2 regions of the Micromonospora sp. DT231 genome follow, and region 2 is predicted to be linked to the other one. Evidence: riboswitches for the same ligand, from Rfam matches in the RefSeq annotation. Region 2 holds a riboswitch; the other holds the start of a gene.
What was found. A riboswitch is a leader RNA that binds a small molecule or an ion and turns the genes downstream of it on or off. The one in region 2 is predicted to bind ZMP and ZTP.
Positions count from the first base shown of each region.

Region 1: it holds a riboswitch for ZMP and ZTP, as region 2 does, so the genes downstream of both, ACPXBU_RS19290 (glycine hydroxymethyltransferase) here and ACPXBU_RS28445 (bifunctional 5,10-methylenetetrahydrofolate dehydrogenase/5,10-methenyltetrahydrofolate cyclohydrolase) in region 2, are expected to answer to the same signal.

Region 1 is NZ_JBNCNO010000007.1:14,500-29,909, reverse strand. Features, by position in the region: gene ACPXBU_RS19350 (AfsR/SARP family transcriptional regulator) at 1-789, opposite strand, end outside; gene ACPXBU_RS19345 (TcmI family type II polyketide cyclase) at 1,233-1,571, shown strand; gene ACPXBU_RS19340 (acetyl-CoA carboxylase carboxyltransferase subunit alpha) at 1,568-3,295, shown strand; gene accB (acetyl-CoA carboxylase biotin carboxyl carrier protein) at 3,292-3,798, shown strand; gene ACPXBU_RS19330 (acetyl-CoA carboxylase biotin carboxylase subunit) at 3,818-5,260, shown strand; gene ACPXBU_RS19325 (SRPBCC family protein) at 5,257-5,994, shown strand; gene ACPXBU_RS19320 (cupin domain-containing protein) at 5,987-6,391, shown strand; gene ACPXBU_RS19315 (beta-ketoacyl-[acyl-carrier-protein] synthase family protein) at 6,447-7,721, shown strand; gene ACPXBU_RS19310 (beta-ketoacyl synthase N-terminal-like domain-containing protein) at 7,745-8,995, shown strand; gene ACPXBU_RS19305 (antibiotic biosynthesis monooxygenase family protein) at 8,992-9,309, shown strand; gene ACPXBU_RS19300 (hypothetical protein) at 10,163-10,411, shown strand; gene ACPXBU_RS19295 (hypothetical protein) at 10,574-10,834, shown strand; gene ACPXBU_RS19290 (glycine hydroxymethyltransferase) at 10,941-12,377, opposite strand; ZMP/ZTP riboswitch at 12,397-12,486, opposite strand; gene ACPXBU_RS19285 (SDR family NAD(P)-dependent oxidoreductase) at 12,632-13,438, shown strand; gene ACPXBU_RS19280 (NAD(P)H-hydrate dehydratase) at 13,553-14,422, opposite strand; gene ACPXBU_RS19275 (histidine phosphatase family protein) at 14,406-15,137, opposite strand; gene ACPXBU_RS19270 (glycosyltransferase family 39 protein) at 15,181-15,410, opposite strand, start outside.
Region 2 is NZ_JBNCNO010000014.1:20,395-35,804, forward strand. Features, by position in the region: gene ACPXBU_RS28415 (dihydrofolate reductase family protein) at 161-724, shown strand; gene ACPXBU_RS28420 (MerR family transcriptional regulator) at 772-1,713, shown strand; gene ACPXBU_RS28425 (DUF2332 family protein) at 1,794-2,729, opposite strand; gene ACPXBU_RS28430 (hypothetical protein) at 3,174-3,677, shown strand; gene ACPXBU_RS28435 (CU044_5270 family protein) at 3,700-4,665, opposite strand; gene ACPXBU_RS28440 (RNA polymerase sigma factor) at 4,684-5,253, opposite strand; ZMP/ZTP riboswitch at 5,433-5,514, shown strand; gene ACPXBU_RS28445 (bifunctional 5,10-methylenetetrahydrofolate dehydrogenase/5,10-methenyltetrahydrofolate cyclohydrolase) at 5,527-6,426, shown strand; gene bluB (5,6-dimethylbenzimidazole synthase) at 6,489-7,115, shown strand; gene ACPXBU_RS28455 (vitamin B12-dependent ribonucleotide reductase) at 7,492-10,389, opposite strand; gene nrdR (transcriptional regulator NrdR) at 10,424-10,924, opposite strand; gene lexA (transcriptional repressor LexA) at 11,467-12,252, shown strand; gene ACPXBU_RS28470 (hypothetical protein) at 12,340-14,133, opposite strand; gene hflX (GTPase HflX) at 14,184-15,410, opposite strand, start outside.

The sequences.
Region 1 (15,410 bases), on a different contig from region 2:
TCGCCCCGCCGGTGACGGGCGGTCGGTGACGGCGTCGCGGGTGGCCTGGCGGATCGGGGCGAGCGTGTCGTCGAGCAGGGCGCTCATCGCGGGGCTCGGCTCCAGACGCAACTCCCGGCGCAGCAGGTCCCGGTAGACGTAGAAGGCGTGCACGGCCTCGAAGGCGTTGCCCTCGGCGAGGTGGATGCGGACCACCAGGCGGTGGGGCGTCTCCCGGAGCGGCTCGGCGGCCATCGCCTCCAGCGCGGCTTCGAGGGCCTCGCCGTGCCGCCCCGCGGTCAGGTGCTGCCCGGCCACCTGTTCCAGCATGTGCAGGCGAAGTTGGCGCAGCCGCTCCCGGTCCAGCAGCACCCAGTCGTCGTACCAGCCGGGCAGGAGGTCGTGCCGGCCGGCGGCGAGCGCTCCCGCCGCGATGCCCGGGTCGTCGCCGTCGCGGACCCGGGCCGCGGTGCCGACCAGGTCGTCCACGTCGAGCCGGACCGTCGGGCCGAGCCGTACGGTGTCGCTGGCCACGGTCATCGGGCAGCACGGGTCCTGGCGGAGCCGCCACAGCGCGGTGCGCAGTGAGGACAGCGCCCGTTCCTCCGACGCGTCGGGCCAGAGCAGGCCCGCGAGTTGGCTGCGGGTGGCGCCGGGGCGCAGCCCGATCAGGGCGATCACCCGTTGCAGCCCGCGTGGCACCACGACCGGCGCCGCCTCGCGCAACAGTCGGAAACCGCCGAGCAGGTGGAGTGCGACGCCTTCGCCGGGCGGTTCGCCGGCGGTCGGCACGGACGGGTCAGCGGTCACGGCGGCACCCCCTGCGGAACGCTCGTCCCGACTGTCTGCTGTGTCCCGGATCGGTTGCCCGTGACGCCACTGTCGGCCCCACCGGTGCGGGCGCGCCCCACGGCTGACGGGCGGCCCCGCCCGCCGGGACGGCCGGGCTGACCACCGTGAAGATTATCAATAGCGGTCACGGTGAGTCAACGGCGCGGTGAATGTTCTATTGGCCGACAGTCAACCTGAGATCGGTTCTGAACTGCGGAAACGTTCGTCGGCTCGACCGCCGCGGGTGGGGCGTGCGCATAGCTGGTACACAGGATGCGTCAACGCAGCGTCACCGTCCTACGTCGCTGGCCGGTGCGTCACGGTGACGCCGCCGTGACGAGGACTGCCGCATCGTGTCCGCAGTCGTCCAGCGCGTCCGGGGCCACCCGTCGCCGGCCGGACGCTGTGGGGGGAGGCCCAGTATGGACCGATCACTGATCGTCGCGAAGGTGGATCCGACCGCCGAGGAGCGGGTCGCCGAGATCTTCGCCGAGTCGGACGCGACCGAGCTGCCGCGCCTGGTCGGCGTCCGGCACCGTTCGCTGTACCGGCTCCACGATCTCTACGTGCACCTGCTCGAGACCGAGCATCCGGCAGCGGACGCGGTGGAGGGCGCCCGGGATCACCCGGAGTTCATCCGGGTCAGCGACCGTCTGCGCCCGTACGTGTCGCCGTACCTGCCCACCTGGCGCTCACCGCGCGACGCGATGGCGCAGTGCTTCTACCGGTTCGACGCCCCGGACACCCGGCGGCGGTCGTGACGGCCACCGCGCCGCGGGAGGAGCAGCTCTGGTCGCGCTGCGCCGGCTGCGCCAGCCTGCTCTACCGCAAACGGTTGCGCCGCAACCTGGACGTCTGCCCGGAGTGCGGGGAGCACGCCCGACTGAGCGCCCCGGAACGCCTCCGTCAGCTTGTCGACCCGGGGTCGCTGGGGCTGATGCCCGACCAGCTTCCCGAGACGGACCCGATCGACTTCGTCGACGTGCTGCCGTACCCGCACCGGCTCAGCGCCGCCCGCGCCAGCACCGGCCTGTCCGAGGCGGTCGTGTGCGCCACCGCCACCATCGGCGGGCACCCGGCCGTGTTGGCGGTGATGGACTTCCGTTTCCTGGGCGGCAGCCTGGGCTGCGCGGTGGGTGAGCTGATCACCCGGGCCGCCGAACGGGCGCTCGACGACCGGGTCCCGCTCATCCTGATCACCGCCTCCGGTGGGGCGCGGATGCAGGAGGGCGCGCTGTCGTTGATGCAGATGGCCACCGTCAGCCAGGCCATCGCCGCGCTGCGCGAGGCGGGCCTGCTCACCGTGAGCGTCCTCACCGACCCGACCTACGGCGGGGTGGCCGCGTCGTTCGCCACCAACACGGACCTGGTGCTCGCGGAGAGCGGCGCGCGGATGGGCTTCGCCGGCCCCCGGGTGATCCGCCAGGTCACCGGCCGGGCGCTGCCGGAGGGCTTCCAGAGCGCCGACGTCCTGCTGCGCCACGGTCAGGTCGACATGGTGGTGCAGCGCCGGTCCCTGCGGGGACGGCTGGCGGCACTGCTCGCCGCCACCCGTGCCGCCCGCCCGACCCGTCCGCCCGTACCCCGGCAGGAGCCGGCGCCGCGCCGCGAGCGCCTCGCCGACGCGGCCCTGGCGGCCACGCCGGGCGGAGGTGACACCCCGGCGGTACGCGACGCGTGGGACACGGTCCGGCTGGCGCGACACCCCGGTCGACCGACCACACTCGACTATCTCGACTCGGTCTTCGACGGGTTCCTGGAGCTGCACGGCGACCGGCTCGGCGGGGACTGCCCGGCCGTCGTGGGCGGTGTGGCGCGGCTGGCCGACCGGCATGTCATGGTCATCGGCCACCAGAAGGGGCACACGACCGCCGAGTTGGTGGCCCGCAACTTCGGCATGGCCAGCCCGGCCGGGCACCGCAAGGCGCTGCGGTTGATGCGCCTCGCCGCCCGACTCGGCCTGCCCGTGATCACCCTCGTGGACACCCCCGGCGCCGACCCCGGGGTGAGCGCCGAGGAGCAGGGCCAGGCGGCGGCCATCGCGGAGAATATCCTCACCCTCACCGTGCTGCCCACCCCCGTGCTGGCGGTGATCACCGGAGAGGGCGGCAGCGGCGGCGCGCTGGCGCTCGCGGTCGCCGACCGGGTGCTCATGTTGGAGAACGCCGTCTACTCGGTGATCAGCCCCGAGGGTTGTGCGGCCATCCTCTGGCCGGACCGGTCGGCGGCGCCGCAGGCCGCCCGCGCGCTCCGACTCACCGCGCCCGACCTGTGCCGGCTCGGGGTGGTCGACGAGGTCGTGCCGGAGCCGTCCACGGCCGCGCACGACGACCCGGCGGAGACCGCCCACCGGTTGCGCGCCGCCCTGCTGAACAATCTGCTGCCGCTGCTGGACGTGCCGCCCGCCATGCTGGTCCGCCTGCGTCGCCAGCGCTTCCGACGGTTCGGGATGGCACGCGCCGGTGCGCGGGCGGGTGCCCGGTGAGCGCCGGGGACGCGACGGTGTCGACGGTCGAGGCATCGCACGACACCGGGGTGGAGGGCGAGGAGGCACTCGCCGGTCTGCGCCGGCAGGCACACCACCTGATCGCCGAACTGGCCGGGCCGGTGCGCCGGATCCGACTGCGCAGCGGGCCGGCGGTGCTGGAGGTCGAGTGGCACCCGGATGAGCAGAGCCGGGCGGACGCGCCTACCGCTTCGGCCGGGGCCGCGCGGCCCACCGGCCCGCCCTCGACGCCGGTGCCCGCACGGGCCGCGGTGCGGGCGCCCATCGTCGGCACCTTCTACCGGGCCGCGGAGCCCGGCGCGAAGCCCTTCGTCGCGGTGGGCGACCTGGTCCGTCCGGGCCAACCGGTCGCCATCGTCGAGGCGATGAAGCTGATGAACGAGGTGACCGCCGATCGCGCCGGTCGGGTGGTCGCGATCCTCGTCGAGGACGGCCACCCGGTGGAGTACGACCAGCCGCTCGTCGAGCTGGACCCGGCATGACGGCGCAGGGTGGTTGACCATGTTCGAGACCGTGCTGATCGCCAACCGGGGCGAGATCGCCCTGCGGGTGCTGCGCGCCTGCAAGGAGCTGGGCGTGCGTACCGCTGTGGTCTACTCCGCGGCGGACGCCGACTCGCCGGTGGTCCGCCTCGCCGACCGCGCCGTGCGGATCGGACCCGCGTCCAGTCGGCGCAGCTACCTCAACGCGGCGGCGATCGTGGAGGCGGCCCGGCAGGTGGGCGCGCAGGCCGTACACCCCGGTTACGGCTTCCTCTCCGAGGACGCCGACTTCGCCGAGATCTGCGTGGACAACGGGCTGACCTTCATCGGCCCACCGCCGTCGGTGATGGCCGCGCTCGCCGACAAGTCCTCGGCGCGGGCGCTGCTGAGCCGTGCCGGCCTGCCCCTGTCGCCGGGCAGTGTCGCACCGGTGTCGACCGCCGCCGCGGCGGCGGAGATCGCCGCGGACGTCGGTTACCCGGTGATCGTGAAGGCGGCCGCCGGGGGAGGCGGCCGGGGCATGACCGTCGTACGGACGCCGGGTGAGCTGCGCCGGGCGTACACCCGCACCCGCGCCGCCGCCCAGGCCGCCTTCGGCGACGACCGGGTGTACGTCGAGCGTTACCTCACCGAGGCGCGGCACGTCGAGGTGCAGGTGCTCTGCGACTCCCACGGCAACGGGGTGCACCTGGGCACCCGGGACTGCTCGGTGCAGCGCCGGCACCAGAAGTTGGTCGAGGAGGCGCCCGCCCCGGCGTTGTCCGCCGCCGTCCTCGACACCATCGCCGAGGCCGCCCTGCGGGGCGCGCTGGCCGTCGGTTTCGTCGGCGCCGGCACGCTGGAGTTCCTCGTCGACGCCGAGGAGAAGTTCCACTTCCTGGAGATCAACTGCCGGATCCAGGTCGAGCACCCGGTCACCGAGATGGTCACCGGCATCGACCTGGTGCACGAGCAACTGCACATCGCCGCGGGGGTGCCGCTGCGCTGGCGGCAGGAGGAGATCCGCCTGCACGGCGTCGCGGTGGAGTGCCGGGTCAACACCGAGGACCCCGCCCGGGACTTCGCGCCGACCCCCGGCCGGTTGGAACGGTTCACCCCACCCGGCGGCCCGTTCACGAGGGTGGACACCCACGCCAGCGCCGGCTACCTGGTCGGCCCCTGGTACGACTCGCTCCTGGCCAAGGTGATCGTCTGGGCGCCGGACCGGGAGCTGGCCCTCAACCGGCTGGAGCGGGCCCTGGACGAGTTCGACATCGCCGGGCCGGGCGTCCACACCACCATCCCGTTCGTCCGGCGCGTGCTCGACGACGCCGCGTTCCGCAAGGGCCGGTACACGACCGGCCTGGTCGACCGCCTGCTCGCCGCGCCCGACGCGGCGTCCACGCAGCGGACGACGGCCACCCCCGCACCACGCTCCGCGTCCGCCGCGGAGCCCGACATAACCCTCAGGAGGACCCGATGACCGTCACTCATGGTCGCCCGATGACCGCCGAGATCACCGACATCCTGGTGGCGCACTGTGGGCTGGACCCCGACGCGGCGGCCCGGGCGCCCGCCGCGTCGCTGGAAGAGCTGGGGATGGACTCACTGGCACTGCTGGAACTCTCCGCGGTCGTCGCCGACAGGTGGCAGGTGAGCATCCCCGAGCAGGCCGGGGAGCTGAGCATCCCGGCGGTGGCCGACCTGGTCGCCCGCCGCGTCGACCCACCCGGGCACACCGAGAACACGGTGGTCATCGACGCGCCGCTGGCACTGGTCTGGGAGGTCACCAACGACGTGGCGAACTGGACCGAACTGTTCACCGAGTACGCCGTGGTGGACATCCTGCACCGCGAGGGCCACACCGTGCGGTTCCGGCTCACCATGTACCCCGACGAGAACGGGGTGTCCTGGAGCTGGGTCAGCGAACGCACCTCCGACCCGGTGAGCAGGCAGGTCCGGGCGTACCGGGTGGAGACCGGGCCGTTCGAGTACATGCGGATCCACTGGCGCTACTCCGAGGAGGCCGACGGCACCCGGATGACCTGGACGCAGGACTTCGCGATGAAGCCGACCGCGCCGGTGGACAACGCCGGGATGACCGAGCGGATCAACACCAACAGCGTCATCCAACTCTCGGTCATCAAGGATCGGGTGGAGCGCATCGCCCGGCAGCGCGCCGAGCAGGACACCCCGACGGAGGCCGGCGATGAGTGACCTGAGCACCCGGCCGATCGCCGCCGCGGACGTACCCGCCGACCGGCGACGCGGCGGTGAGCTGCGGGTGTTGCTCGGCCCCCGCACCGTCGGCAGCACCTCCGGCTTCCTCGGGGTCGCCGCCCTCGCGCCGGGGGAGCGGATCGCCGAGCACTACCACCCGTACAGCGAGGAGTTCCTGTACGTGGTGCGCGGCGCGATCACCGTCGACCTGGACGACCAGCCGACGCTGCTGGCCGCCGGTGAGGCGCTGTTCGTGCCGGTGAACGTGCGGCACCGACTCCGCAACACCGGCGTCGAACCGGCCGAGGTGGTCTTCCACCTGGGCCCACTCGCCCCGCGCCCAGAGCTGGGGCACGTCGACACCGAGTTGGCCGAACAGCGCGGTGGGTCGTGAGCGCGAGGAGTGAGCCGGGGTTGCGAGCCCCGCAGTCGCGAACCGAGGTGGCGTCGTGAGCGGACGCCGCACGGTGGTCACCGGGATCGGGGTGGTCGCCCCCGGCGGCGCCAGCCGGGACCGGTTCTGGAAGACCATCACCGAGGGGCGGACCGCCACCCGGCGGATCAGCTTCTTCGACCCGTCGGCGTTCCGGTCGCAGATCGCCGCGGAGTGCGACTTCGACCCGACCGCCGCGGGGCTCACCGAGGCCGAACAACGCCGGGCCGACAGGTACGTGCAGTTCGCGCTGGCCTGCTCCGTGGAGGCCGTCGCCGACGCCGGACTGGTGCTCACCGACGCCGAGCGGGACACCGCCGGGGTGGTGCTCGGCACCGCCGTGGGCGGCACGATGGCACTGGAACAGGAGTACGTCACCGTCAGCGAGCACGGCCAGCGCTGGCTTGTCGACGCCACGCGCGGTGGCCCGTACCTCTATCAGGCGCTGGTGCCCAGCAGCCTCGCCGCGGACGTGGCCTGCCGACACGGGCTGCACGGCCCGGCGCAGGTGGTGTCCACCGGCTGCACCTCCGGCATCGACGCCATCGGTTACGCCCACCAGCTGATCGTCGACGGTGAGGCGGACGTGATGCTGGCCGGCGCGGCGGACTCGCCGATCTCGCCGGTCACCGTCGCCTCGTTCGACGCGATCAAGGCGACCAGCCCGGACAACGACGACCCGGCGCACGCCTCCCGCCCGTTCGACGCCGACCGGCACGGGTTCGTGCTGGCCGAGGGCGGGGCGGTGCTGGTGTTGGAGGAGCTCGGGCACGCCCGCCGGCGGGGCGCGCACATCTACTGCGAGGTGGCCGGCTACGCGAGCCGCAGCAACGGCTACCACATGACCGGGCTGCGCCCGGACGGCCTGGAGATGAGCCTCGCCGTCACCGACGCGCTGAAACAGGGGCGGATCCTCCCCGAGCAGGTCTCCTACATCAGCGCCCACGGCTCGGGCACCCGACAGAACGACAGGCACGAGACGGCCGCGTTCAAACGGGCGTTGGGCCAGGCCGCGTACCGGGTGCCGATCAGCTCGATCAAGTCGATGGTCGGGCACTCGCTCGGCGCGATCGGGTCGATCGAGATGGCGGCGTGCGCCCTCGCGATCGAGTTCGGTGTGGTGCCGCCGACGGCCAACTGGAGCACCAGGGACCCGGAGTGCGACCTGGACTACGTACCGAACGAGGCCCGGGAGGTCCCGGTGGACGTGGCGCTGTCGGTGGGCAGTGGGTTCGGCGGCTTCCAGTCGGCGATGGTGTTCCGCCGGTCGGCCGGCCCGGTGGCGGCGTGAGCGCCGTCCGGCCCGGTGGCGGCGTGCCTGCCGCGCGGGCGGTGGTGACCGGCATCGGCGTGGTCGCGCCGAGTGGGATCGGCGCGGACGCGCACTGGCGGACGGTGCTGGCCGGCACCCGCCGGACCGGACCGATCACCCTCTTCGACCCGGCCGGCTATCCGACCCGACTCGGCGGGGAGGTGCCCGGCTTCACCGCCGACTCCTACGCCGACAGCCGACAGGTGGTGCAGACCGACAGGTGGACGCACCTCGGCTTCGCCGCGACCCGGCTGGCGCTCGCCGACGCCGGCCTGCCCGAGCGGGCCCCCGACCCGTACGGCTACGCGGTGACCCTGGCCAGCTCGTCCGGGGGCAACCTGTTCGGCCAGCGGGAGCTGCAACGGCTGTGGGGCGGCACGTCGCGCACGGTCGGGGCGTACCAGTCGATCGCCTGGTTCTACGCGGCGAGCGTCGGGCAACTGTCCATCCACCACCAGTTCAAGGGCCCGAGCGGGGTAATTGTCGCGGAGGCGGCCGGCGGGTTGGACAGCCTCGCGCACGCCGCCCGCGCGGTACGCCGGGGCACCCCGGTGGTGATCGCCGGTGCCACCGAGTGCCCGCTCAGCCCGTACGCGCTGGCGTGCCAGCTTCGCTCCGGGCTGCTCAGCGACGTCTCCGATCCGCAGTTGGCGTACCGGCCGTTCGATGCCACGGCCAGCGGCTACCTGCCGGCCGAGGGCGGCGCGGTGTTCGTGGTGGAGGAGTTGGGACATGCCCTCGCCCGGGGCGCCCGCGTCTACGGCGAGGTGAGCGGGTGGGGTTCCACCCACGACGCCGCGCACACCACCGCGGACAGTGCCGGCGACCCGACCCAGTACGCGCGGGCGATGCGGCTGGCCCTGGACCGGGCCGGCGTCGCCGCGGCCGGGATCGACGTGGTGCTGCCCGACGCCCTCGGTGTGCCCCGCTACGACCGCAGCGAGGCCGAGGCGCTGCGCGCCGTGTTCGCCGACCGGCCGGTCCCGGTGACCACGCAGAAGCCGCTGACCGGGCGGGCGTACCAGGGCGGCTCGGCGTTGGACGTGGCCACCGCGCTGCTGGCCTTCGCGCACGACACGCTGCCCGCGTCGTCCGGCCCGGAGCAGGTCGCCGAGGGGTGCGAACTGGACTTCCTCCGCGAGCACCGCCAGCCGCGCAGCCGGCTCGCGCTGGTCTGCGCGCGGGGCTTCGACGGGTTCAACAGTGCGCTGGTCCTGCGCGGGGCGGTGCCGATGAGGGGAGAGACGCCATGAGTGGACAGCGGGCGCGGGTGGTGTTCCTGGTGCGGGTGCCGGTGGCACGCACCGACGATTTCCTCGCCGCGTACGAGGAAGTGCGCCACCTGGTCGCCGACGGGGTGCCGGGACACCTGGTCGACCAGGTGTGCCGCTCGTCGACCGACCCGGAACAGTGGTTGATCACCAGCGAGTGGGCGAGCCTTGCCGACTTCGAGGCCTGGGAACGGACCCCCGAGCACCGGGATCTGGTGCGCCCGATGCGGGAGTGCTTCACCGACGCCCGCTCGCTGCGTTTCCACATCCACGCCCAGACCCCCGCGCTGGTCTGACGCTTCCGCGCACGACTTCGATGATCGCGCTCGATCCATGTTGTAGTGGCCTCGCCCACGGGCGGAGGCCACTATTTCCTGGTCAACGCCGTTGCGTTAGGGCGAGCGGTTGTTCGTCAATGGGCACTGTCTCGCCTTTCATGCTGTTGTGCCCAAGGTCTTGTCCATCGACCCGGGTTGGTCGGCCAGGGGTGCGTGGGGTGCCGGTCGGCGGGTCAGGCACTGCGTGTCCGGGGGTGGTCGGGGGGCCTTTGCTCTGCACCCGCGGGCGCGACGGCTACGGTCTGCGACCGGCGCCTATTGGGGTGCAGAGCAAAGGACGGGCGGCTCGTGCACCTTGCCAAAGGGGGGCGGTTGGTGATCGAGGTCGTGCCTGGCCGGCGCAGCGCCACCGCAACCACGTTGAGATCCAGGACAACACCGTTGCTGTAGGCGGAACCACTGCTCGTCAACCGCACTGCCTCGCCGATCACGAAGTTGTGGCATGCGACAGAACGCCTGTGAGGCCCCAGACCCGGCACCAGGAGTAGGTGATTGCCAGGCTCGGACTGCCCCGCTCCGCGATCTTGCACTTTCTGTCCCGACACAAGGGGCATATCACCTATATCGACAACCGAAACTGCAAGATCGGTGCGAACTTCTCGCGAGACACACGCTGACCTAGCTGCACTCCCAGGAGTCCCTTATCCAGCACGTGTTGACCTGCCGGCCACAGCCCTAACCGCAGAGCTGCCCGCAGGTGGTCGCGAGCGCGTGGCCAGTCTTCGAGCTTGACGAAGCAGTAGCCGGCCTGAGCGTGACCCTGCGCCTCATTGATCCAGTAGGACCAGTCGTCTGGGGAGGCGTTCACGAGGTGGACTTCAGCCGCGGCGATCGCCGCCGTGGTGCGACCGGCCTGGACGGCATCGACGCCGCACGCGCCTACCTCCAGGCCGGCGACCTCACCGCTGCCGGGCGTGCCCTGGCCGACGCCGACACCACCGCACCCGCCGAGGTTCGCTACCGGCCTGCCGCTCGTACCCTCATCGCCGAGATCGCCCACAGCGGACCCGCGGCCGCCAGCGTGGCCCGACTCGCCACCCTCATCGGGGTCACCCGGTGACCACGACGCCTTCGGTCCTCCGACCGAGGTCGCGGCGGTCGTCGGAGGTGACCGCCGGACCGGGCCGAGCGCGGGGTGACCCATTCATGGGCTGACACACCGCGTTCACCGCGTGGCAATGCGCGACAGCCCGCGCACCGTCGTCCTGGGTGGACGGTCATAATGGGCCGCATGGTTGCCTGGGAGTACGCCCTGCTCGTCCGCCGCTATCAGGGACAGGGCCGCAATTTCCACGTCTCGTTCGTCTGGTACGCCCCGGACGGGTCCCGCAAGGACATCACCGCCTTCGGTGACACCGCCATCGCGCACCTCAACCGCGCCGGCCGGGAGGGGTGGGAGCTGGTCTCCGCGGCCGAGGACGTGAACAACGTCCAGGGCAGCACCGAGGTCCACCGCTACCACCTGAAGCGCCCCCTGGACTGATGTCGGCCGCCTCGGTGAGCGACATGCCTCCGAGTCATGACTGTGACCCGGAGGCATGTCGCTCAATCTGGACAGGTGCCACGTGCACCCGTCGCGGCCGGTGCCGTCAGGCCAGGTCGATGCCCGGGTAGAGGGGGTGGGGGGCCAGCAGGTCGGTCGCCTGGGTGGCGATCTTGTTGGCCAGGTCGGCGTCGAGGGCGTACTTCGCCTTGGACGGGGTGCCGTCGGCGTTGGCGCCGGCCGTGGTCTGGGTCAGCACGGTGTGGATCAGGTCCGCCGTCTGGTCCATCTCGGCGGTGCCCAGCCCCCGGGTGGTCAGCGCCGGGGTGCCGATCCGGATGCCGGACGTGTACCAGGCCCCGTTCGGGTCCTGCGGGACCGAGTTGCGGTTGGTGACGATGCCCGAGTCGAGCAGCGCCTGCTCGGCCTGCCGGCCGGTGAGCCCGTAGCCGGACACGTCGATGAGCACCAGGTGGTTGTCGGTGCCACCGGTGACCAGCTTCGCGCCCCGGCGCAGCAGCCCCTCGGCGAGCGCCTGCGCGTTGTCCACGATCCGCTGGGCGTAGTCGGCGAAGTCGGGGCGGCGGGCCTCCGCGAGCGCGACGGCCTTGGCGGCCATCACGTGCGGCAGCGGACCACCGAGCACCATCGGGCAGCCCCGGTCCACCTGGTCGGCCAACTCCGGCTGGCAGAGCACCATGCCGCCGCGTGGGCCGCGCAGCGACTTGTGGGTGGTGGTGGTGACGATGTGCGCGTGCGGGACCGGGTCGAAGTCGCCGGTGAACACCTTGCCGGCCACCAGGCCGGCGAAGTGCGCCATGTCGACCATGAAGGTCGCGCCCACCGAGTCGGCGATCTCCCGCAGGATCCGGAAGTTCACCTTCCGCGGGTACGCCGAGTAGCCGCCGACCAGGATCAGCGGCTTGAACTCGCGGGCCGCCTCGGCCACCCGGTCGTAGTCGATCAGGCCGGTCGTCGGGTCGGTGCCGTAGCTGCGCTGGTCGAACATCTTGCCGGAGATGTTCGGCCGGAAGCCGTGGGTGAGGTGGCCGCCGGCGTCCAGCGACATGCCGAGCATCCGCTGGTTGCCCAGCTCGCGGCGCAGCGCGAACCAGTCGGCCTCGGTGAGGTCGTTGACCTGGCGGACCTGCGCCTTCTTCAGCGCGGGGGACTCCACCCGGTCGGCCAGCACTGCCCAGAACGCGACCAGGTTGGCGTCGATGCCCGAGTGCGGCTGCACGTACGCGTGCGCCGCGCCGAACAGCTCCCGGGCGTGCTCGGCGGCGAGCGCCTCGACGGTGTCCACGTTCTGGCAGCCGGCGTAGAAGCGGCGGCCGACGGTGCCCTCGGCGTACTTGTCGCTGAACCAGTTGCCCATGGCCAGCAGGGTCGCCGGCGATGCGTAGTTCTCGCTGGCGATGAGCTTGAGCGACTCCCGCTGGTCGGTCAGCTCGGCGCCGATGGCGTCGGCCACCCGCGGCTCGACAGCCCGGATCACCTCGAGGGCACTACGGAATGCGGTGGACTCGGCGTTGTGCGACATGCGACCTCCAACAGACGTGCGGGAAGGCCCAGGCGCTCGGCAAACGTCCTCGTGACGGGGCCGCTCCCCGATGGTTGTCCATCCCCACGCGCCAGTAACGGCCCGCGCCGATCCTACCGGGCCGGCCGGGGACGTCCCGGGCGACCTCCGTACGCCACGCGTCGGCAGGGTTGGACGGGCGATGTGGGGGCACACGATAGGGAGCGGCTACCGCTGCCGGTACGACCGCCACCCCAGGAGAGGAGTCACCCATCATGACCACACCGTCCACCGACCGGCCGCTCGCCGTGGTGACCGGCGCGTCCAGTGGAATCGGGTACGAGCTGGCCGTGCAGTTCGCCGAGCACGGCTTCGACCTCATCGTGGCCGCCGAGGACGACGGCATCTCGTCGGCGGCCGACAAGCTGCGCCGCGACGGAGGCCCGAACGTTCAGCCCGTCCGTGTCGACCTGGCCCGTGAGCAGGGCGTGGAGGAGTTGGCGTCGACGATCGCCGCCACCGGGCGTCCGGTGGACGCCCTGGCGCTCAACGCCGGCCGGGGCGCCGGCGGCGCCTTCGTCGGCGGCACCGACCTGCGTGACGAGCTGGAGATCGTCGACCTCAACGTGCGCTCGACGGTGCACCTGGCCAAGCGGTTGCTGCCGGGCATGGTCGAACGGAACGCGGGCCGGGTGCTGTTCACCTCGTCGATCGCCTCGACCATGCCGGGGCCGTTCCAGGCTGTCTACAACGCCTCGAAGTCGTTCGTGCAGTCCTTCGCCGAGGCGCTGCGCAACGAGCTGAAGGACACCGGTGTCACCGTGACCGCACTGATGCCGGGGCCGACCGACACCCAGTTCTTCGACCGGGCCGACATGGAGGACACCCGGGTCGGGGCGGGCTCCAAGGACGACCCGGCGAAGGTCGCCGCGCAGGGCTTCGAGGCACTGATGAAGGGCGACCAGACGGTCACCGCGGGGTCGCTGATGAACAAGGTTCAGACCGCGGCTGGAAAGATCATCCCGGACAAGCTCAAGTCCGAGCAGCACCGCCACATGGCCGAGCCGGGCTCGGGCGACTGACCCCCGTGCACGACGAAGGGCCCGGCATCGTGCCGGGCCCTTCGGTGTACGCGTCGACTGAGGCGGTCGCCGCGTCCCCGGTGCTCGTGTCCGGAGACAGCGGACAACGGCCGGTCAGACCATCGACAGCGTTCCGGGGATCTCATCGAGCAGCTCCCGGGCGAGGAAACCGATCCGGCCGTAGCGGGGGATCAGCCGCTGCCCGCTCACCGCGTGCGCGAACGAACCCCAGCAGGCGGCCTGCGCCGGGTCGGCGCCCCGGGACAACAGCCCCGCCAGCAGCCCGGCGAGCACGTCCCCACTGCCGGAGGTGCCCAGCCCGGCGTCGCCGCTCTCCTCCCGCCACCTCCGCCCGTCCGGCGCGGCCACGTGCCCGTAGAGCGAGACGACCGCCTCGTACCTGTCGGCCAGCTCGGCCGCCTCGGCGTCCAGGTCGTCGCCCGGCTCCCGGCCGAGCAGGTGCCCGGCCTCGGTGACGTTCGGGGTGAGCACCACGGGCCGGCCCGAACCGGCGAGCAGGTCCGGTGTGTGACTGAGCGCGCCCAGGGCGTACGCGTCGAGCACCAGCGACGTCCGCGGCGGGGCCGCCTCCAGGACCAGACCCAGCAACCGCCTGGTCTCGTCGATCGCCCTCAGTCCCGGCCCGACGGTGACCACGTCGGCTTGGGCGACCAGCTCGTCGAGTTGGCCGTCCCGGTCGGCGGCCACCGCGCCGTCGGAGGTCTCCGGCAAGCCCACCACAAGTGCCTCGGGCACCTGGATGCTCAGTGTGGCGGCGGCGGACTCGGCGACGGCGAGCTGGAGCACCCCGGCGCCGGCGCGCAGCGCGGCCACCCCGGCGAGCAGCACCGCGCCGGGGGTGAAGCGGGAACCGCCGACGATCAGCACGGTGCCCCGGCTCTCCTTGCCGCCGGCCGGCACCGGTAGCGCCCAGTCCCGCAGCAACCCCGGTGTGATCACCTGCACCTCAGACCGGTTCGGCATGGATCTCGTCCTCCCTGGTCGGCTGGGCGCCCTGGCGCCGCAGGTGGCCGACCTCGTTGAATCCACCACGTGTCAGTCGGCCCCGCGCGTCGGCGGACCAGTCGGTGATCGAGCAGTTGGCGATCACGTGTTCGCGGGTCAGCGCCATCAGGTCCGGCTCGGTCAGCCCCTCCACCAGATAGCGCAGCAGGAAGACGAGCGCGTCGTGGCCGAACAGCAGGACCCGCTGGCCCTCGTGGTCCCGGCGCAGGTCGCCGAGGAGCGTCCGCAGCCGCAGCGCCACGTCGGTCCAGGACTCCCCGCCGGGCGGACGGTAGTAGAACTTGCCGAGCCGGGCCCGCCGCTCGGCCTCGTCCGGATATCGCCGGCGCACGCCGTGCCCGGTCAGGCCGTCGAGGATGCCCAGCTCACGGTCGCGTAGCCGCTCGTCGCGGCTCATCGGCACCCCGGTGCCGTGCAGCGCCAACTCGGCGGTGCGGACCGCACGCAGGTACGGCGAGACCACCGCCACGTCCGGCCGGTGCTCCGGCGGCAGCCCGGCCAGCCAGCGGCCGGTGGCCCGGGCCTGGTCCTCGCCGGTGGGGGAGAGCGGCACGTCGGCGTCGCGGTGACCGAGCCCGATCAGCTCCTCACCGGACGCCTCGGCCCGCGTCGCCGCCACGTTCGCGGTGCTCTCCCCGTGCCGGATGATCCAAAGCGTCGACAGTTCCGCCATGCCGACCCCCTACCCGGGTGCCGGCGACGGTAATCGCAGCGGGTCAACCGCGCCGTTGCAGCAGGGCGACGGTCAGCCCGGTCACGTGGGTCAGCCGGGCCACCTGGTAGCGCTCGTCGAGCAGGGCGGCCCGCTGCTTCGGCAGCCCGGTCAGCGGTGCGTCGGTGACGGTCGGCAACACCAGCCAGAGCCGCGGCTCGTCGCGCAGACAGCTCGCCGGGTCGCCGCAGTCCGCGCCGAACAGCTCGTTGCGCTGGGCCGCCGTGCGCTTCT
Region 2 (15,410 bases):
CCGTCGTCAGATTCGTCGGTCGAGCGTGCTGGGCACCGGGGCGGCGTGCCCGTTCGTGGTCTGCCCTCCGCTGCGACGAATGCGGGACACGCCGCCGGTTTCGTCGTAGGGTCCGACGATGCTCGGCATCGATCGTTGTGCCGAGCACGGAGGAGACACCATGCGGAAGATCGTTGTGCACATGAGCCTGTCGCTGGACGGGTTCTTCGAGGGCCCCGGTGGCGACATCGGTTGGCACCAGGTCGACGAGGAGCTGCACCAGCACTTCAACGACGTGATCGCGCACATGGGCGGGTTCCTCAACGGCCGGGTCAGCTACGAGCTGATGGCCGACTTCTGGCCGACCGCCGACCAGGACCCGACCAGCAGTGCGCCGATGCGCGAGTTCGCCGGCATCTGGCGGGACATGCCGAAGATCGTCTACTCCCGCACGCTCGACCACGCCGACTGGAACGCCACGGTGGTCCGGGAGGTGGATCCGGAGGAGGTACGGCGGCTCACCGCCGAGCCCGGCGGCGACCTGGGGCTCGGCGGGGCCGACCTGGCCGCGACGTTCGCCCGGCACGACCTGATCGACGAGTACCGGATCTACGTCCACCCGGTGTTGCTCGGCCGGGGTCGCCGACTCTTCCCCGACGCCGACGCCCCGACCGGCCTGCGGCTGGCGGAGAGCCGCGTCTTCGGCAACGGTGTGGTCCTGCTCCGCCACGAGCGGGCTCGCTGACGTCAGTCACTTGAGTCTCCACCGGGGGGAGACAGCAGGGTGGGGGCATGAGTGCTGCGGAGCGGTACACGATCGGCGAGTTGGCCCGACGCACCGGCCTGAGCGTCAAGACCGTCCGGTACTACGCCGACAGCGGGATCGTGCCGCCGACGGACCGGAGCCCGACCGGCTATCGCCTCTTCGACGGCGAGGCGGCGGCCCGGTTGGAGCTGGTCCGGACGTTGCGCGACCTGGGCGTGGGCCTGGCCACCATCCGGCGGGTGGTGGACCACGAGGTGCCCCTGCACGAGGTGGCCGCCGCGCACGCCGAGGCGTTGGCGGTGCAGATCCGGGTGCTGCGCCTGCGCCAGGCGGTGCTCACCGTCGCGGCGAGGCGCGGGTCGGGCCCGGCTGAGGTGGACGAGCTGCACCGGTTGGCCCAGCTCACCACCCGTGCGCGGGCACACCTGGTGGGCGACTTCCTGGCCAGCGTCTTCGCCGGCCTCGGCGACCAGCCCGCGTACCCGGGTGTGATCGTCTCGATGACACCGGAGCTGCCCGACGACCCGAGCACCGAGCAGGTGCAGGCGTGGCTGGAGCTGGCCGAGTTGTGCCGGGAGCCCACCTTCCGGGCGAGTATGCGGCGGATGGCGCGGCAGCACGCCACCGACCACGACGTGCCCGGGTTACCCCGCCCGGACGCCGTCGCGGTGGTCCGGGACGGGGTGGCCCCCGCCCTCGCGGCCGGCCTCGACCCGACCAGCCCGGCCGCCGATCCGGTGGTCGCGGCGACCACCAGCCGGTACGCGAGCCTGCACTGTCACTCCGACGACGCCGACCTGCGTCAGCGGTTGCTCGACCGGCTGGTGCTTGCCAACGATCCCCGCCGGGACCGCTACCTCGACCTGGTGGCGGTGCTCAACGGCTGGTCGACAGGCGATGCGACCGCGCCGGCGGTGGACTGGTTCATCCGGGCCCTGCACGCCCGGATGCCCGAACAGCCTCGTTGAGCCGGCCGGGCCGGCTCGGCGGCTCGGCGGCTCGGCGGCTCGGCGGCTCGGCGGCTCGGCGGCTCGGCGGCTCGGCGGCTTCAGCCGAACCAGGTCATCGCCTGGCCGTGGCCCCTGGCCCAGGCCAGCGGTTTGCCGTCGAGCGCGAGGACGTTGTGCAGCGCGTCGCTCGGCGGGTCGGGCAACCCGTCGTACGGCAGCACGTCCGGCGCCTCGTTCGCGATCCAGTGCCCCGGCAGCTCCCGGACCAGCCGGACGAACGCGTCCCGGCGCGGCGCCGGCACCTGGTAGAGCACCGAGGTGTGGAAGACCACGAGCGTCGCGTCGGCCGGCGCGCGGGCGGCCAGCGCCGGCAGGTCGTCCACCAGATCGCCGCGGACCAGCAGCGGAGGATCGGCCGCGGCGACCGCCGCCGCGGCCCGCAACCGGGCCCGCCGGTGCGCGTGCTCCGGCCAGATCAGGGCGTCCAACCAGGACACGTCGCCGGGGTCGGTCACGTCGAGCGGGTTGAGGTCCAGGCCAGCCCGCCACACCACACGGGGTACGCGGACCGGCGGCACCAGGCCGTCGGCAGCGCACTCCAGGACCGGCTCACCCGAGCCCACCTGATGATCGCCGTAGCGGTACGCGTACCGGTCGGGGTAGAGGCAGAGCCCGGCCGACGCACCGACCTCCACCAGGGCGAGGGGCTGCGGCAGCGCGGCGAGCAGCGGCAGCAGGACCGCGCACCGGCCGCTCTCGTTGGTCTGGGTGGCCCGGACCCGCAGCTGCGCCTCGATGGCCGGCCAGTGCGTCACCGCGTAGTCGTGGAAGGTGGCCGGGTCGTCGACCGGGCCGCCGAGCCAGCGCACGACGCCGAACAGCAGATTCGGCTGCCGCTTGGCCGGCGGGAGCCCGTCGAGCAGGGCGAGCAGGGCGTCGTCGTGGGCGACGGCCTGCGCCAGACGCTCGTACGTGGGCGACACCCCACGCGCCTCGCGGCTGCCGAACTCGGCGTACGTCTCAGCGGTCGTCATGCCCTCATCGTCGCAGCCCATTCCTCGGAAGGTCAGGCCCCGTTTCCGTGTGCTGACTCACCGCCCGCACCGGCAACGCGACCCGTGGTGGGCCGGGCTGACCGTGGTGGATCCACAGCGGCCGGTAGCGCGTCCAAGGAGGGCGGCCGAATCCGGCTGTCCGACCTGCGTAGGGAGTCACGGATGAACGACGAGGAAGCCGGCCGACTGCCCGAACGGCTCACGGACCGTGGACCCGTCGGGCCCACGCCGGTGGACCATCTGCTTCGCGCGGCCAGATCGACACAGCGCAGGAGGCGGCACCTTGGGCTCTTCGGTGCTGCCGCGGCGACGGCCCTCGCGCTCGGCGGCGGTGTCGTCGCTTTAGATCTTGTCGGCGCGGGATCGCGGGGCGGAAACGACTCTGCCGACGGGCCGCGCCTGGCGGCTCTGTCCGCCTCCCCGGTGACCGACGGGGACGATCCGACGCGGGACCGGTCCGGGCCACTGCCGGACGCTGGCGCGGCGAGCTGTGTGGAGGTATTCAGCCCGGAGACGCTCGCCAACCGGGCATTCGCGTTCGACGGTGTCGTGGCCACCATCGGACCAGCCCGCACCAACCGTCCGGGCGTCGACAGGCTGGACCTCGTGGGAGTCACCTTCACCGTCGGCGAGTGGTTCTCCGGTGGCACCGCGTCGCGCGTCACAGTGGACATGGATCCGCCGGTGAGGGGAACGCACGACCTCACGGCGGAGAGCTTCACGTCGTACGCGGTCGGTTCGCGGTTGCTTGTCAGCGGTGGGCCTCGTCAGCCTCGTCCCGGAGGATCTCCGCTCGACGACGCCATCGCCTGGGGTTGTGGGTTCACCCGCTACCACGACCAGTCGACAGCTCAGTCCTGGCGGCGGGCCGCGACGGCACCGACAGTCCCGCCAGCCACGTCGATGCCGGCTGGCGGGACATCCTGATCGGCGACGCGTCCGGCACCGCTCAGGGCAGCTGGCCCGGCCGGTCGACGACGGCGATACGGAGGAGCGCGGAAGCCAGGTCCACCGACTCCTTGCCGTCGCGTATCACCGACCCCCGATGGCCCAGGAAGGCGTGGGTGTCCCGGTCGAAGAGGACGTCCTGGTTACCACCGATCACGCCGGGCATTCGAATCGCCACCCCGTGTCGACCGGCGGCGTCCACCACGTCGCCCGAGATGACGACAGCCCCGGGCTCCCGTGCCAACAGGTCGAACAGCGCCGCCAGCGCTCGGGGTGGCACGTAGCCGTTGAGCATCGTCCACGCGGTGGTGTACACCATGCTCTCGTCCCCGTAGACGGCCTCCTCATCGGCCCCTTCGGGAAGATGCAGGTCGACCGGGTGCTCCCGAAGGTATCGAAGCAACTCGTCCGGATCGGTGGGCAGGTCGCCGTGGTACGCCGGCGCCTGGAAGGCATCGAGCTCCTTCTCGGGATCCCCGGGATCACCGAGACGGAGCTCGGTCAGGTCGCTCCACCCGTTCGGATCGGTCTCCGGTCGATAGCGTCCCTGCGAGTACGCGATACCGCCGGCCGACTGCCACAGTTGGCTCCGATGCGTCCGGTACGGGCCGCTGGCCGGCTGGTCCCTCATCGTCACCAGGGATTCCGTGAAGACGTACTGGTCGGGCCGGGCGGTGAGCTCGGGCTGCTGCCGGGCGGCGTCGGCCGCCATCCGGAAGATCTCCGACGCGGTTGCCGTGGGCGGCGGCTTGTCGCCCACCCCCATCGTCTGGACCGCCAGCGCGCCGGCGGTCAGGACGACGGTCAGTCCGAACGCTCCGGCCAGGCGCCAACCGCGCGGGAACCGGGCACGGAGTCCGGCGGGACGGGTCGCCGAAGCCACCTCGGCCCGGCGGGCGACGTGGGCGGTCAGATCTCTGAGGAGCTGCTCCTCGAAACCGTCGGTCGACTGTTCGGTCTTGTTCATGATGTCAGCTCCGTCTCATCAGGCGAGGGTGGCGGCCGGGCGGGCGAGCACGGCCTGGACGACGCGACGGGCACGGTGCAGGCGGACCCGGGCAGCGACCGGGGACATCCCGACCACGGTCGCCGCCTCCGCGACGGTCAGGCCGTCGACGGCGACGAGTTCGACAAGCGTTCGGGTGCCCTCGGGTAGCTCGCCCAGCGCCCGATAGGTGTGGCGGGCCGCCGACTCGGCGTCGATCCGCTCCTCGATGCGGGCGATGTCATCGGGGCCCAGGTCCCGTCGTCCGGCCAGCCGGCCGGTCACCCTCAGTCGCTGGGCCGCCCGACGCCGCTCGTCGCCGATGACGTTGCGGGCCACCCCGTAGAGCCAGCCGACCTGGCTACCCCGGTCCGGCCGGTAGCCGCCCGCCGACTCGATCACCGCGAGGAACACGTCGGCGGTCAGGTCGGCGGCGAGGTGCGGGTCGTCGACCCGCCGCGCCACGAAACGGCCCACCGCCTCCAGGTGCCGCCGGTAGAAGACCTCGAAGGCCACCGGATCGGCCCCGATGCCGGAGATGTCACCCCCCGCTTCGCCGGGCTCATTCACAGGCTGTCCTCTCTCGTAGCCTTCACACCTCTACTTCGTAAGACGGGCCGCTTGTGTTACCGAACGCCCCGGCCGACTGACCGGCCCCTCGTGCCGCCGACGCGGCACCGCGTACCCGCCCGCCCTGCGGCGGCGCTGCCGGTCCGGTTGGGCGGCTGCCCTGGTGATGCGGCATCATCGAGGGCACCGGCGACTGGCGGCACGGGGATGGTCGAACCATCGGGGAGCCTCTCGCGGGCGTCGACCGCCTGGGCGCCTGCGTGGAGGAACATCATGACCACGACACGTGGATCCGCGGAGCACCACACCCCGGCGGGCACGGCCCGGCTCCTGCCGGGTGCTCCCGTCGCCGAAGCCGTCCTGGCCGAGACCGCAGCCGCTGCCACACGCCTGCGCAGCCGAGGGATCACACCGAGCCTCGCCACAATTCTCGTCGGCGACGACGACGCCAGCGCCGGCTACATTTCCATCAAGCAGCGTCAGGCGGCCGAACTCGGGTTCGACTCCCCGCACGTGCACCTGCCCGCCACCGCCACCCAGGCCGAGCTGCACCAGGCCATCGCCCGCTTCAACACCGACCCGGCCGTGCACGGACTGCTCGTGCAGTACCCCGTTCCGGGCCATCTGGACTACGACGCGGCGCTACAGACAATCGACCCGGACAAGGACGTCGACGGCATGCACCCGCTGAACATGGGACGCCTCGCCGTCGGCCTGCCCGGCCCGCTGCCGTGCACCCCCGCCGGCATCGAAGCCCTCCTGGCGTACCACGAGATCCCCGTCGCCGGTCGCGAGGTCGTCATCCTCGGCCGGGGCGCCACCCTCGGCCGGCCCCTGGCGATGCTGCTCGCCCAGAAGCGCCCCACCGCCAACGCCGCCGTCACCGTCGTGCACACGGGCGTGCCCGACTGGGCCCGCTACACCCGCCGCGCCGACATCCTCGTCGCCGCCGCCGGCGTACCCGGGATCGTGCGACCCGAGCACGTCAAGCCGGGCGCCGTCGTCATCGGCGCCGGCGTCCGCTACGACGGGCGACGCCTCCTGCCGGACGTGGACGAAGCGTGCGCCGAGGTCGCCGGCGCCATCACGCCCCGGGTCGGCGGGGTCGGTCCGACCACTGTCGCGATGCTCTTCCGCAACGCTGTGCGCGCCGCCGAGCGCGCGAGTCGGTAGCTATGCTGCCGGTGGCACAAACGTTGCGAGGTGCCCCGCGCGAGTGGGGAGAATCGCCTGCCGTGAACACCGGACTCTACGAGACCATCCACCGCCGCCGGGACGTACGTGCCCAGTTCACCGGGGCGCCGATCCCCGCCGAGACGCTGGATCGGATCCTCACGGCGGCGCACGCCGCGCCGAGCGTCGGTCTCTCCCAGCCCTGGGACTTCATCCTGGTCCGCGATCCCGAGCTGCGGCAGGAGTTCCACCGACACGTGGAGCGGGAGCGGGACACCTTCGCGGCCACTCTCGACGGCCCGGCGGCGGAACGCTTCGCCCGGATCAAGATCGATGGTGTACGGGAGTCGACGTTGTCGGTCGTGGTCACGTACGACCCCCAACGGGGCGGGCCGGCCGTGCTCGGTCGTCACGCGATCGCCGACGCCGGCCTCTACTCGGTCTGCCTGGCGATCCAGAACCTGTGGCTGGCCGCAACCGCCGAGCAGCTCGGGGTCGGCTGGGTCTCGTTCTACCGGGAGCCGTTCCTGCGCGAGCTGCTCGGCATCCCGGCCACCGTCCGCCCGGTGGCGTGGCTCTGCCTCGGCCCGGTCACCCATCTGGAGCAGACGCCGGACCTGGAGCGGCACGGCTGGCGTCAACGTCGCCCGCTGTCGTCGGTGATCCACCACGATCGTTGGTCCGAGTGAACGGGTGACCGCAGCCCCGGGCGCGCGAACGCCCGGGGCTCGTCGCCGCCAGCGGCGCACCCCGGGTCGGCGGGGTCGGTCCGACCACTGTCGCGATGCTCTTCCGCAACGCCGTGCCCGCCGCCGCGCGAACGCGCCAGTAGCCCGGTTCGACGCGACGGACCTTCGACGGCAAGAGGCACGGCGATCGCCGCTCTGCGCTGGGCGCGTTCCCGATCTCCTTCGGCAGCACGATCGACTCGGGTTTCGTGAAGTCGGGGTGTCCAGACGAGGTTGATGCCCCGGTTCCCTGGAACGGGAGTCGATCAAGCAGCGGAAACGCCGCGAGCGCGGCAGGTGTGGTCCCTGCCGCGCTCGCGGATCTCGCGTTCGTACGTCAGCTGCAGCCGCTTGTGGAGCCGCAGCCCTCGCAGACGTAGCAGCTACCGGCCGGGCGCATCTTCGTACCGCAGGTGAAGCAGAGCGGCGCGTCGGCGGCCTTGCCGATCACGGCCTCCAGCAACTCGGTGCTGGAACCCACGCTCGGCGCCGGCTTGGCGGCGGCCACGTCGGCCATCTCCTGGGCCGGCTGGGCGACAGCCTCCGACTTGGCCGGGGCCTCCACCGGTGCCGAGGACGCCATCGCGGTGAGCTCCGCTCCGGTGACAGCGGCGGTTTCCGCGTCGGCCTCGGCCCGCAGCTGCGCGGCCCGCTCGGACGCGGTGAAGATGCCCAGCTCGGCGCGGCGCTCGTAGGGCAGGAAGTCCAGCGCCAGGCGACGGAAGATGTAGTCCATCACCGAGGCGGCCATCCGCACGTCCGGGTCGTCGGTCATGCCGGCCGGCTCGAAGCGCATGTTGGTGAACTTGCTGACGAACGTCTCCAGCGGAACGCCGTACTGCAGGCCGATGCTGATGGCCACCGAGAAGGCGTCCATCACGCCGGCCAGGGTCGAGCCCTGCTTGGACATCTTGAGGAAGACCTCGCCGAGGCCGTCGTCCGGGTAGGACGACGCGGTGAGGTAGCCCTCGGCGCCACCGACGGAGAAGCTGACCGTCTCGGACGGGCGCTTCTTCGGCAGGCGCTTACGGACCGGCCGGTACTCGATGACCTTCTCGACGGCGACCGGCGCGGCCTCGACGGCGGCCGGCTCGGTGGTCTTGTTGGACTTGGCCACCGAGAGCGGCTGACCGACCTTGCAGTTGTCCCGGTAGATCGCGAGCGCCTTGAGGCCGAGCTTCCAGCCCTCGAAGTAGATCTTCTCGACGTCCTCGACGGTGGCCGCCTCCGGCATGTTCACCGTCTTGGAGATGGCGCCGGAGACGAACGGCTGGATGGCCGCCATCATCCGCACGTGACCCATCGGGGCGATCGTCCGCTCACCCATGGCGCAGTCGAAGACCGGGTAGTGCTCCGGCTTGAGGCCCGGGGCGTCCACCACGTGGCCGTGGTCGGCGATGTGCTCGATGATCGCCTCGACCTGCTCCTCGGGGTAACCGAGGCTGCGCAGCGCGCGCGGCACCGTCTGGTTGACGATCTGCATCGAGCCTCCGCCGACCAGCTTCTTGAACTTGACGAGCGCCAGGTCCGGCTCCACGCCTGTCGTGTCGCAGTCCATCATGAAGCCGATCGTGCCGGTCGGGGCGAGGACGCTCGCCTGCGCGTTGCGCCAACCGAACTTGTCACCGATCTTGTTGCCCTGGGTCCACTGCCTGGTCGCCTCGCGGACGATGGCGGTGGCCACCGGGCTGGTCGGCTTGATCTCGTCGTTGGCCGCGGCGTGCTTGCGCATGACCCGCTTGTGCGGCTCGGCGTTGCGGGCGTAGCCGTCGTACGGGCCGACCACGCCGGCCAGCTCGGCCGAGCGGCGGTACGCGGTGCCGGTCATCAGGGACGTGATCGACGCGGCGACCGAGCGGCCCTGCTCCGAGTCGTACGGCAGGCCGGTGGCCATCAGCAGTGCGCCCAGGTTGGCGTAGCCGATGCCGAGCTGCCGGTAGGCGCGGGACGTCTCACCGATCTTGTCGGTCGGGAAGTCCGCGAAGCAGATCGAGATGTCCATCGCGGTGATGACGAACTCGACGGACTTGACGAACTTCTCCACCTCGAAGCCACCGTCGGCGCGGAGGAACTTCATCAGGTTGAGCGAGGCCAGGTTGCACGAGGAGTTGTCCAGGTGCAGGTACTCCGAGCACGGGTTCGACGCGGTGATCCGCCCGGTCTCCGGGCAGGTGTGCCAGTCGTTGATCGTGTCGTCGTACTGCAGGCCCGGGTCGGCGCACTCCCAGGCGGCCTGGGAGATGGTGCGGAACAGCTTCTTGGCGTCGACGGTGTCGATCACCGAGCCGTCCAGCCGGCCACGCAGGTCGAAGCCGCCGCCGTTCTCCACGGCCGCCATGAACTCGTCGGAGACCCGGACCGAGTTGTTGGCGTTCTGGTACTGCACGCTGACGATGTCGGAGCCGCCGAGGTCCATGTCGAACCCGGCGTCGCGCAGCGCACGGATCTTGTGCTCCTCGCGCGCCTTGGTGACCACGAACTCCTCGATGTCCGGGTGGTCCACGTCGAGGATGACCATCTTGGCCGCACGGCGGGTCGCGCCGCCGGACTTGATGGTGCCGGCCGAGGCGTCCGCGCCGCGCATGAAGCTGACCGGGCCGGAGGCGGTGCCGCCGGAGGAGAGCAGCTCCCTCGACGAGCGGATCCGCGACAGGTTGACCCCGGAGCCGGAGCCGCCCTTGAAGATCAGCCCCTCCTCCTTGTACCAGTCGAGGATCGAGTCCATCGAGTCGTCGACGGCCAGGATGAAGCAGGCGCTGACCTGCTGCGGCGACGGCGTGCCGACGTTGAACCAGACCGGCGAGTTGAAGCTGAACACCTGGTGCAGCAGCATCCAGGTCAGCTCGTGGGCGAAGATCTCGGCGTCCGCCGGGCTGGCGAAGTAGCCGTACTCCTCACCGGCGGTGCGGTAGGTGGTGACCACCCGGTCGATCAACTGCTTGAGCGACCACTCCCGCTCCGGGGTCCCCACCGCGCCCCGGAAGTACTTGGTGGTGACGATGTTTGCCGCGTTGACGCTCCACGACTGCGGGAACTCGACCCCACGCTGCTCGAAGTTGATCGAGCCGTCCCGCCAGTTCGTCATCACGACGTCGCGGCGCTCCCACGCGACGTCGTCGTACGGGTGGACCCCCTCGGTCGTCCACACCCGCTCGATCTTCAGCCCCGCGCCTGCCTTGCTCCGTGAACGGCTAGTTGTCACGCCGTCGCCCCCCTCGTCTGCGCGGTCACCCACCGCGCGTCCCAATCTCTCGAAAAACTGTGCAGATTCAGTTGGCCGGACCGGCGGCCTCGACCGCGTCGGCCCGACCCTGCCCCCGGGCGCGCGCCGCGCCCCGCAACGTCTCGATCTCGCGCTCGAAGTCGGCGAGCGAGTCGAAGGAGCGGTAGACGCTGGCGAACCGCAGGTAGGCGATCTCGTCCAGGTCGCGCAGCGGGCCCAGGATCGCCAGGCCCACCTCGTGACTCGGGATCTCGGCGGCCCCCTTGGCCCGGACGGTCTCCTCCACCCGCTGCGCGAGCAGCGCGAGGGAGTCGTCGTCCACCGGCCGGCCCTGGCACGCCTTGCGCACCCCGCCGATGATCTTCGTCCGGCTGAACGGCTCGGTCACCCCGCTGCGCTTGACGACCGCGAGGACCGCCTCCTCGACGGTGGTGAACCGCTTGCCACACTCCGGGCAGGACCGCCGCCGTCGAATGAGCTGACCGTCGTCGGCCTCCCGCGAGTCGACCACCCGGGAGTCAGCGTGTCGGCAGTACGGACACCGCATCGCCCACCTCCTTCACAATGATCGACTGCGCCCCGCACCGAGCGACTCCGGGCACGACCGACCGCGACGGTGCCGTCCTCGGACGACGCCCGCCGTGATCGACGTTACGGGAGTGCGGTCGGTAGTCGGACCCAACCTGTGGGCAACTTACGCCCGTGTCACTACTACATCTAGGGGTTGACCGTATGTCGCCGGGGAAGCCGGGTCAAGTTGACCGGCGTGTCCGGCGCGTCACGCACGATCCGGTCACCCACACCCGCCGGCACGTCCGAAAACCCCAACGTCGAGACCTCTCCCGGGTTACCGACCGGCCGGCCCGAGTAGCCCGGAAAACGGTCGACCATCGAACACCAGTGCTATCCGACGTACCATTTATCAGAACATCCGTACGACAGGAGCGGTTTTTCACCCCGACACGCCGGTGAGAGGTCGTACAGATGTTTGAAAATGACCGATCTCACCTATACGGTCATGAACAACGTGGCACCACCGCACGCACCACGAGCCGACGAGGCACCCAGCGCCGACCAGGGAGGACGGACGTGACCGAGGACCGGGCCAGCCGGCCGAAGAGCCCGCAGCAGATCACCGAGGCGGGCCCCCCGGCCACCCGACGCCGCAGCGCCGCGCGCAGCCGGACGGGTCAGCCCGCCGTACGCCCGGTGACCCCGGTCGTCAGCGCCTTCCCCGACCCCGCGACTGTCGACCTGACCGCCCGCCAGCGTCGCATCCTGGAGTTCATCCGCAACTGGGTGGAGCGACACGGCTACCCGCCAAGCGTCCGGGAGATCGGCGAGGCGGTCGGCCTGGTGTCGCCGTCAAGCGTCGCCTACCAGCTCAAGGAGCTGGAAAAGAAGGGCTTCCTGCGTCGCGACCCCAACCGGCCGCGCGCGGTGGACGTCCGCGCCCCCAGCGAGGCCATCGACGACGAGCTGTCCCGGGCACAACGACCGACCCCGGCGTACGTGCCGATGCTCGGTCGGATCGCCGCCGGTGGGCCGATCCTCGCCGAGCAGGCCGTGGAGGACATCTTCCCGCTCCCCCGCGAGTTGGTGGGCGAGGGCGAGGTCTTCATGCTCCAGGTCAAGGGTGACTCGATGCTCGACGCGGCGATCTGCGACGGCGACTGGGTGGTCGTCCGGCAGCAGCCGAACGCCGACTCGGGCGAGATCGTGGCCGCCATGCTCGACGGCGAGGCGACGGTCAAGACCTACCGGCGGCGCGACGGGCACGTCTGGCTGATGCCGCAGAACCCGGCCTTCGACCCGATCCCCGGTGACGACGCCACCATCATGGGCCGCGTCGTGGCGGTGTTGCGCCGCATCTGACCTACCGGCGGGTGAGTGCCCACGGGCGCTCACCCGCGTCGGTGCTCGGCAGCGGAGTCGGTGGTCAGGGACGCGGGTGAGGGCCGATCAGTAACGGTCGCCCCGGTGACCGCGCCCCCCGCCGGGATACTGCCCGTACGGGTCGACAGGCCCGTCGTCGTCACGTCGACGGCCGGGCCGCTGGCCCCGAGGGTCGGGCTCCTGCCCACCTCGTCGAGGCGGCTCCGCGCGACCGGTGCCGGTGTGGCCACCGTCACCGCCGTACGCACCACTGCCGGGGCGTCCGCCCGGTGGAACGCCGCCGGCGCCCTGCGGGCGGCCACCGCCCCCGCCAGCACCCTGGGGACGACCGTCACCACCCACCGGAGGGCGACCGCCGCCGTGGGGGCGACCACCAGTTGCCGGCGGGCGACCACCACCACCGGCTGGGGGACGACCGCCGCCACCTACTGGAGGGCGACCGCCGCCACCGGCTGGAGGGCGGCCACCGCCGTACACACTGGCGGCGCCGCCGTCCGGCCGTGCCGCACCGTAGCCACCGTCGGACGCGGCCGGTCGGCCACCGCCGTACACGGCACCACCCGCCGGAGTCGGCCCACCGCGACCCGCGCCACCGCTGTAGGGGCCCGCCGGCGCGCCGCCACCGTAGACGCCGCCCGTACGGTCACCGAGCGCTGACGAACCATCGACCGCTCGGCCCGCGCGCGGGTTGAACGGCTCACCGTCGTCCGGATCCGATGCCTTCGACGCGTCGGCGGCCGGCAGCCGCCGGCGGGCCCGGACGATGCCGACGATGCCGGCACCGACAAGCAGCAGACCGATCACCCCGACCGCACCCACCAGATAGGTGATGTCGTCGAAGTCCAGCCCGGCGGCCCAGGATGTCGAGGCCCCCTGCTTGACGCCGCCCGCCGACGCCGCGAGTGGCACCGTGGTCGAGGTGGACGGCGTGTAAGCGAGGATGTCGAGGGGCTCGTCATCGCCGAACCGGAACGCGTCGGACACGGTCAGGAACGTCTTGCCGTCCGTGGAGTAGCTGATGGCCTCGCCGAACGGGTCCGCCAGCGCCGTCACCCGGGGCTTGCCGGTGGTGAGCGCGCCGACGATGTCACCGCCGCTCACGTCGTACTCGAAGGCGTCCGCGTAGGTGCGCAGGACCACCCGGGAGCCGTCCGGCGACCGGGCCGCGCCGGTGATGGCGATCCGGCCGAACGTGTTGAGCGGATTCTCCGTCTGCGTCTTCGGCAGCGTGACGTCGCCGACCTTGCGCATCGGCACCGCCTCGGCGTCGCCGTTGCGCAGCGCCGCCGACGGCGCGTAGATCTCGGCCTTGCCGCTGGTGACCCTCGTGATGATCAGCGGTTTTCCGTCGTCGCCGATGAGCAGCGCCTCGGCGTCGTGCGGCTTGCCCTCCGGGTAGGAGATCCGGTGCTGCGTCGGTTGCCTCGCACCGGTGACCGGCATCGACCAGAGCGCGACGCGCGTACGGCGCTCCTTCGCGTCGGCGTTGTCACCGGTGTCGGCGATCCAGAGGGTGCCGCCGTCCTTGGAGAGGGCGAGATCCTCGGTGTCGACCGGGCCCTGCCCCGCGTACCGGACCGGCTCCTTCGAGATCTTGCACTTGGTGTCGAGGAAGAAGATCCGCTCACGTGCCGGGTTGTCGGTGCTGTCGTTGATGACGATGTAGCCGCTCTTGGTCGCGACCAGACCCGACAGCTCCCGCAGGCGCTCGTCACTGATCGTGCACCGCTTCTGGCCGGCGGTGACGGCGGGCGGCTGGGACGCCCCGGGGGCGGGAGCCGCCGCGGCGACTCCGGCGAGCGCCACGGTTGCCCCAAGCAGGCCGAGGGCAACCGTGACCGAGGAAACAACGCGGCGCATTCGGCCAGTGTCGCATGCCACGCGTTTCCGGCGGATAACACCGTGGCCGCTCAGGAGCGGCTGCCGGCCGCCTGCCCCTGACGCTCGACGTCGAACGGCGCCAACTCCGCGGCGAGGTCCGCGGCGACGCGGACATGCAGCAGGGTGCCCTCCGGCAGGTGCGCCGTGCTGAGCACCTCGCCCGTGCGATGCACCCGGGCAACCAGGTCACCGCGGTCGTACGGCAGCACGGCCCGGACCTCCACGGCAGGTCGCGGCAGCCGCTCCTCGATCGCCGCGCGCAGCCCGTCGATGCCCCGCCCGGAGTGTGCGGAGACGAAGATCGCGTCCGGCCAGAGCCGCTTGAGCCGCAGTAGCGTGTCCTCGTCGGCCGCGTCGGTCTTGTTGACCACCAGCAACTCGGGAAGCCGCTCCGCGCTCACCTCGGCGAGCACCGCGTGGACCGCCCGGACCTGCTCCTCCGGATCCGGGTGGGTGCCGTCGACGACGTGCACCACCAGATCCGCCTCCGCGACCTCCTCCAGCGTCGACCGGAACGCCTCGACGATCTGGTGCGGCAGGTGACGGACGAAACCGACGGTGTCGGACAGGGTGTAGAGCCTGCCGTCCGCGGCGGTCGCCTTGCGGGTGGTCGGGTCGAGCGTCGCGAACAGCGCGTTCTCCACCAGCACGCCCGCGCCGGTCAACCTGTTGAGCAGGCTGGACTTGCCGGCGTTCGTGTAGCCGGCGATGGCCACGGCGGGGACGGAGTTGCGGCTGCGTCGGGCGCGCTTGGTGACGCGTACCGTGCGCATGCTCTTGATCTCGCGGCGCAGCCGGGAGATGCGGTGCCGGATCCGTCGCCGGTCGGTCTCCAGCTTGGTCTCACCGGGACCACGCACACCCACACCGCCGCCGGCGCCGCCACCACGGCCGGAACCACCTGTCTGCCGGGAGAGCGTCTCACCCCAACCGCGCAGCCGGGGCAGCAGGTATTCGAGCTGGGCCAGCTCGACCTGCGCCTTGCCTTCCTTGCTCTTGGCGTGCTGGGCGAAGATGTCGAGGATCAGCGCGGTCCGGTCGACGACCTTGACCTTGGTGCGCTGCTCCAGGTTGCGCAACTGCGACGGGGACAACTCACCGTCACAGATGACCGTGTCGGCGCCGCTGGACAGCACCACCGCGCTGAGGTCGTCGACCTTGCCGCGGCCGATGTACGTGGCCGGGTCGGGTCGGCTGCGGCGCTGGATGAGCCCTTCGAGCACCTGCGAACCGGCGGTCTCGGCCAGCGCGGCAAG